Linked DNA regions of Rhodopirellula baltica SH 1. The protein of the gene in region 2 interacts with the protein of the main gene of each other region in a pairwise test. Links are inferred from orthologs where the notes say so. Each region holds a gene or a part of one and is shown on either strand. Other genes may lie near its edges. The genes, in order: nth and aceE.

The links.
Region 1: the proteins of aceE (region 2) and nth interact in binary tests that used the Escherichia coli proteins (3 or more experiments, as listed by UniProt). The link is inferred for Rhodopirellula baltica SH 1 from one-to-one orthologs.

What each region holds. Positions count from the first base shown.
Region 1 is NC_005027.1:2,618,418-2,621,687, forward strand. What follows is about bases 14-2,961. They hold nth (endonuclease III), read right to left. Parts: upstream 1,844-2,961; coding sequence 1,184-1,843; downstream 14-1,183. Other genes in these bases: RB_RS10225 (DUF1559 domain-containing protein), read left to right, coding at 14-357; RB_RS10230 (hypothetical protein), read left to right, coding at 354-533; RB_RS10240 (serine O-acetyltransferase), read right to left, coding at 1,876-2,850; RB_RS10245 (hypothetical protein), read right to left, coding at 2,958-2,961. Outside these bases: more of RB_RS10225, read left to right, coding at 1-13; more of RB_RS10245, read right to left, coding at 2,962-3,270. UniProt on the Escherichia coli protein: DNA repair enzyme that has both DNA N-glycosylase activity and AP-lyase activity. The DNA N-glycosylase activity releases various damaged pyrimidines from DNA by cleaving the N-glycosidic bond, leaving an AP (apurinic/apyrimidinic) site.
Region 2 is NC_005027.1:1,768,054-1,771,705, forward strand. The notes cover bases 86-3,415. They hold aceE (pyruvate dehydrogenase (acetyl-transferring), homodimeric type), read right to left. Parts: upstream 3,019-3,415; coding sequence 286-3,018; downstream 86-285. Other genes in these bases: RB_RS06720 (2-oxo acid dehydrogenase subunit E2), read right to left, coding at 86-147. Also shown: more of RB_RS06720, read right to left, coding at 1-85; RB_RS06730 (dCTP deaminase), read right to left, coding at 3,506-3,652. UniProt on the Escherichia coli protein: Component of the pyruvate dehydrogenase (PDH) complex, that catalyzes the overall conversion of pyruvate to acetyl-CoA and CO(2).

The DNA.
Region 1 (3,270 bases), 850 kb from region 2 along the record:
AGTGTGCCACTGTGGGACAGTGGGGGAACGTCACGAGGCGGTCGCTGGTGGAACTATCACTTGATGATCACGGGCATGAACACTGTCCTGCCACCCAACTCACCCACCTGCCCCATGGGTTGGGGCACTGCCTGGCAATCAGGCGTATTCAGCTCAGCAAGTCACCATCAAGGTGGGGTTCATGTTCTGTTGACGGATGGAGCCGTGAAGTTCGTCACCGATTCGATCGAAGCGGGCAATCAACAAGCCCAAAGCATTTCAAAGAACTACGGTAATGTCGGACAAAAGAGTCCCTACGGATTGTGGGGAGCTCACGGGTCCATTTCTTCCAAGGAAACGATTGAAGGTTTCGAATGATGAAGTTGACACGAATGATCGCAACGCTGTGTTTCGCGGTGGGCCTATCGGGCTTGCCGGCCTGCTCGCAGGGCGGCGGTGACGCGGAAAAATTGGCCGCTCCCGAGGGCATCGACTGGGAAGCCATCGAAGCCCAAGACGGCTCGATCGCTGACGCACAAAGCGAAGGCGAGTAGAAACGCCTGTTTCGAATCAACGTTCCTCTCGGTGCATTTTCAACGAGAGGAACGCTGGTTTGAATTGGAAGGCGATCTTGCCGGATCCGCGTTTCGTTTGGTCCAGCCGCCATTGCACCGTCACCGGATTCGCCAAGAATTTGGACGCGTCCCAACCGAAACACCTGAATTCTGCCGAAGCCAGCTACGGACTGGCTAGCCACGTAGGCCAGGTCTTACCTGGCAACCAAGCCGATTCTTTGGAACAAAGCGAGGCGGTTTAGCATTCATCCGCAAGTTCGCGAGGCTCCGTCCGATCACCCCGCCAGGTGGAACCTGGCCTACGCCGATGTCCACTGAAAGCCGTCACGCACGGTAGCCGGATTCGCCAAAAATTCGGACGCGTCCCACCTAAAACATCTGAATTCTGCCGAATTCAACCACGAACTAACTAGTCTCGTAGGCCAGGTTGTACCTGGCATCCAGCCGATGCTTTGGCACAAAGCGAGGCGATTAGTCATTCATCCGCGAGTTCGTGAGGCCCCGGCCATTCGCCCAGCCAGGTGGAACCTGGCCTACATCGACAGAAAGCCGCCACGCAACAGGCCCAGAGATTCCAACCGGAGCTCTGATATTCTGGCGAATCCAGCCACGCGGACGAGTAAGAAAGATCAGGGTTTGATCCAGGTCACTGGTTTGCGGCGGTTGGGATAGAGCTCGCGGCAGAGTTCACACACGCGTCCGTCGCAGCCTCGCGCGGTGCAGAACTCTCGACCGTAGAAAATGATTTGCAGATGCAGCTTGTTCCAAGACGACTCGGGGAACAAGCTTTTCAGATCTCGTTCAGTTTGCACAACGCTTTTGCCGCTGGACAATCCCCAACGCTGGGCCAGTCGATGAATGTGCGTGTCAACCGGAAACGCTGGGAAGCCGAACGCTTGCGACATCACAACGCTGGCTGTTTTATGCCCGACACCGGGCAATGCTTCCAGCTCTTCGAATGTGCTTGGTACCTGGCCTTTGTGCAGATCGATCAGCATCCCCGATAGCTTCGCGAGCGCCTTGGCTTTCTGCTTTGAAAGTCCGAGCGGGCGGATGATTTCGAGGATTCCCTCTTCGCCAAGCTCACGCATCTTTGAGGGCGTTCCGGCAACCGAAAACAACTCCGGCGTGATCTCATTAACCTTTTTGTCGGTGCATTGCGCACTCAACAAAACAGCGACCAACAACGTGAACTCGTCGGTGTGGTCCAGCGGAATCGGCGGGTCGGGATAGAGCGTGTTCAGACGCTCGAGGACAATGGCGGCGCGTTCTTTCTTCAACATCGCCACACTATACCGAATCGTCTGGGGTTACCCAGTGATCAGATTTGGTAATTCACCTCGGGACGCAACTCATCGGCGGGCTCATCCGAGCCACGTACCTTCAGTTGCGGTTTCTCCAGTACCACCGTGGTGCCGGGCGAGACACTGCGAGTGATCCAAACGCTCGAACCAATCACCGATTCGCGACCGATCACTGTGCGACCACCCAAGATCGTCGCGTTGGCGTAAACCACCACTTCGTCTTCGATCGTCGGATGACGTTTCTGGCCGCGAATCAACTGGCCATCGGCGTCGGTTGGGAAGCTCAATGCGCCAAGCGTCACACCTTGATACAGTTTGACGTGCTTTCCAATGTGGCACGTCTCACCGATCACCACACCGGTTCCGTGATCGATGAAGAAGTACTCACCGATCGTCGCACCAGGGTGAATGTCGATGCCAGTTTCTTTGTGCGCCCATTCCGTCATCATTCGAGGAATGAAAGGCACGTTGAGCTGCACCAGTTCATGAGCGATTCGGTAGACCGTGATCGCTTCGAAACCGGGGTAGCAAAAGACGACTTCATCGGTCGTCTGGCAAGCCGGGTCGCCATCGTGAGCGGCTTGAACATCGGTCGCCAACATGTGCCGCAATTTCACGACGCGTTTGAGCAACTCGATCGCCATGGCTTGGCCTTTGGCTTCGAAGTCGATGTCCGTTTCACAATCCTTGTGATTCTGCAGCACGCGGTGCTCGTGCCGTAAAGCACGAGCGATCTGAGTCGTCAGCTGATCGTGCAAGGAATCAATCAACCCGCCGACGTGGTAGCGGATGTTGCCGGCATGCAAATTGGTATGCCGCTTGTAACCCGGGTAAAGGATGTCCTTGAGATCCAAAAGGATGTCAACGACGGCGGTGTAGCTAGGCAATGGGCAGTGCCCCAAATGATTGATTGAATCATCGGAGGTGTATGTGCTGACGATTTGCTCGGTCAGCTCTGGTAACTGCTCTTTCAGCCGAAAATCGGTTGCCACGCCTAAACTCCCTCGGGCGACTGCGGAACACTCTTCACAGACGGAATCAATTCGAGAGCCTCAGGCACAACGGCCTGAGCAGACTCGAAATTCAAACCCCAGTGCGATCAGGGACCGATGCTGGGCGGATTGTCCAGCAAGAAGTCGCGAGGACCACGGTGGGTATAGTAAGGATACGCGACTTGGGCAGACGGCGCACCTGGAGTAAATGGCTGGCCCTGCATTTGAGCCGCCGCTCCGTGACCCAACAAACCTGGGTTCAGATGCGAGCTGTAGTCCAAGCCACCTTGCTGCCAACCGAGTGGTCCGGCTTCGCAGCCAGTCCGACATCCGGTTTTGCAACCCATCAGGCGACCGCGAGTTTTGCCCAACAGTCCGCCACCACCGACACGACCGCACGAGCCATTGCTGCATGCACCG
Region 2 (3,652 bases):
GCTCGGCACGGGAACGGTTGCTTTGTCCGTTTCCATTTCCACGATGTCTTGTCCGGCGGTGATCACATCGCCGACGGAAACGAAAATTTCAAGGACATCGCCAGATTCGATGCCGTCGCCGAGTTCGGGGAGTTTGACTTCAGTCATGGGAAAGATATGTCAGAGTGTGATTGGAGAAGGTTGAGACGCTCGGTCGTTCGATTGCGGCCAAGTCCCCGGTGTTTCGGGGACGATTGAAATCCAGGCAATGCGTCGCGAACGACGTTCGCGTTTTTGCGACCAAAATTAGGCGAAGTAAGGATCGACTTTATCGGGATCGTAATCCAGATCTTTGATCGCTTGTGCCACGTCGGCGGCTTCGAACGTTCCGGCTTTCGCCAGACGACCCAAAGCAGCGATGGTGATCGATTCCGCATCGACTTCGAAGTGGCGACGCAGTGCTTCGCGAGTTTCGCTTCGGCCCATGCCGTCGGTGCCCAGGACGTAGTAGTCGCCCGGGATCCAAGGCGTGAGCTGTTCGCCGAGAGCACGCACGTAGTCGCTGGCCGAGATGAATGGGCCTTCGACTCCTTCGAGCACTTCTTCGAGGTAGCTCTTGCGGGGCGTCTCGGTTGGGTGCAGACGGTTCCAACGTTCGACGGAGTGAGCGTCGCGACGAAGCAATGTGTAGCTGGTCACCGACCAAACGTCGCTGGCGATGTTGTACTTTTCAGCGAGGATCTCTTGTGCCTTCAACGCACTATTGAGAATCGCACCACTGCCGAACAATTGCACGCGTGCTTTGGCACCGTCCACTTCGCGGCTATTGAATTTGTACATCCCCTTGATGATGCCTTCTTCGCATCCTTCAGGAATTTCCGGCTGAACGTATGCTTCGTTTTCAGCGGTGATGTAGTACAGGCATTCCTCGCCCTCTTCGTACATCCGCTTCAAGCCTTCGTGAACGATCACGGTGACTTCGTAAGCAAACGCTGGGTCGTAAGCACGCACGGTGGGGAACGCAATCGCGTTGAGCAGGCTATGCCCGTCTTGGTGTTGCAGGCCTTCGCCGTTGAGCGTCGTGCGACCGGCGGTACCACCGACAAGGAAACCCTTGGCTCGCATGTCAGCAGCGGCCCAAATCGAATCGCCGATCCGCTGGAAGCCAAACATGCTGTAGTAGATGTAGAACGGAATCATGTTCACACCGTGACAGCTGTAAGCTGTGCCAGCGGCATTGAAGCTGGACATCGATCCGCATTCGGTGATGCCTTCTTCCAGAATCTGCCCGTCTTGAGCTTCCTTGTAGTAAGCGACTTGGTCAGAGTCCGTTGGTTCGTAAAGTTGGCCCGCGTGAGCGTAGATGCCAAATTGTTTGAACATGCCTTCCATGCCGAACGTTCGTGATTCATCCGGAACGATGGGCACCACGTATTTGCCGATGGATTTATCGCGACACATGGAGATCAACATCTGCACGGCGGCAAACGTCGTGCTGACTTCCTTGTTGTCGGTGCGTTTCGCGACGAACTTTTGGAACACGTCTAGAGCTGGAATTTCCAACTTTGGATGTTCGGTTGGTCGGCTCGGAACCGGGCCACCCAGTGTTTCTCGGCGAGTTTTTAGGTATTTGATCTCGGTGCTATTGGCCGGTGGTTTGTAGAACGGCGCCTCACCAACTTTTTCGTCGCTGATTGGAATGCCAAAGCGAGTTCGGAATTCGAGCAACTCGGCTTCGTTCATCTTCTTTTGGTTGTGAGCGACGTTGCGGCCTTCGCCGGCTTCGCCCAGACCATAACCCTTTACCGTTTTCGCCAAAATCACGGTCGGTTTGCCGTTGTTCAGCGTGGTGGCACGGTGATACGCCGCGTAAACCTTTTCGGGATCGTGACCGCCGCGGCGAATCTTTTCGAGTTTCTCATCGGAGAGATGTTTGACCAATTCGAGCAACTCGGGGTACTTGCCGAAGAAGTGCTCGCGGATGTAGCTACCAGGCATCGACGTGTACTTTTGGTACTGGCCGTCGACGACTTCGTTCATGCGTTTGGCAAGCAGGCCAGTTGTGTCACGAGCAAGCAGTTCGTCCCATTCGCCGCCCCAGACGACTTTGATGACGTTCCATCCGGCACCGTGGAAGATCGATTCCAGTTCTTGAATGATCTTGCTGTTACCGCGAACGGGACCATCGAGTCGCTGCAGGTTGCAGTTGATGACGAAGATCAGGTTGTCGAGTTTCTCACGCGAAGCCAATCCGATTGCACCGAGTGTTTCCGGTTCGTCGCATTCTCCGTCACCGAGGAATGCCCAAACCTTTTGGCCCTTGGTGTCTTTGATACCACGATCGTTGAGGTACTCGTTGAAACGGGCTTGGTAGATCGCCATGATCGGACCGAGGCCCATCGAGACGGTGGGGTACTCCCAAAAACCGGGCATCAACCAAGGGTGAGGGTAGCTGGAAAGTCCGCCACCGGGTGCGAGTTCACGACGGAAGTTGTCGAGGTTCTCGTCAGACAAGCGACCTTCGAGGTAGGCACGTGAGTACATGCCGGGTGACGCGTGACCTTGGAAGTAGATCGAGTCGCCGGAGTAACCGTCTTCGCCGCGGCCTTGGAAGAAGTGGTTGAATGCGACTTCGTAAAGTGTCGCTGAACTGGCGAACGTGCTGATGTGTCCACCGACGCCACCGGGCCGTTTGTTCGCTCGGACGACCATGGCCATCGCATTCCAGCGAATGATCGATTTGATGCGTCGTTCGAGTTCACGATTGCCGGGGTAAGCGGGCTGCTCGTGAGGTGGGATTGTGTTGACGTATGGCGTCGAGGTGTCCGAGGAAAGGGGCACACCCTCTTCAGCGGCTCGGTCACGCAGTTGGTCGATCAGAAACTTGACCCGTTCGGGGCCTTTGCTCTGAAGGACATATTCGAGGGATGATATCCACTCTTGGGTTTCGGCGGAGTCGACATCGACGTCCGGCGAGTGCTGCAATTCGCCAAGGTTTTGGGAAATTTCAGCTTGAGCGACGGATTTTGATTCGGACATAGAGAGTAGAGAACTCCGGGCTCGCGGACGATTGGATCAGATAGGTCGAGTTTTTCGGTCAGACCTAGTAGTTTAGCCGTTCTTGCACGTTTCCAGCAAGGTTAGGAAGGGCATCTGAAATGCCCGTTTCAGCTTTGCTGGACAGTTGGTTGTGCTAACCCCCATTGGCTCGGGCGAAAGTTTTTCTGCGGCACCTTTTGAACGCCCAAAAAAGCTCGACGCAGCATTGTTGGGGCGATCACCGAGTCATCTTTGTCGCGATGCCGCCAATTTGCGTCGCATCCAGCTCGGGTTGGGCATGATTCCTTCCGAATTCGCGGATCAACGCTCGATTGTTTGGAGTCGTCACCGGATTTGGCCGGAGAAACTTACCGCGAACTCAGCGTTGCCGATTTCTGAACGGGGTCTCACGGGACAGCAGAATCTCGCGAGACAGGGGAAACAGCGACATTTGGTCGCGTCTGAATTTTCGCGACGCAACTGTGACTCACGGCGTGCTGCGAATGGCTTCGTCAAAGCCGAGCTCCAGCTGCGTGTCGCGATCATCATAACCCAATTCACGATGCATCAGCGAAGGCTGGATATCGTTGCTGTTTTGATATTTCTCGCTGGCTTCCTCGGGGCTGTCGCCACT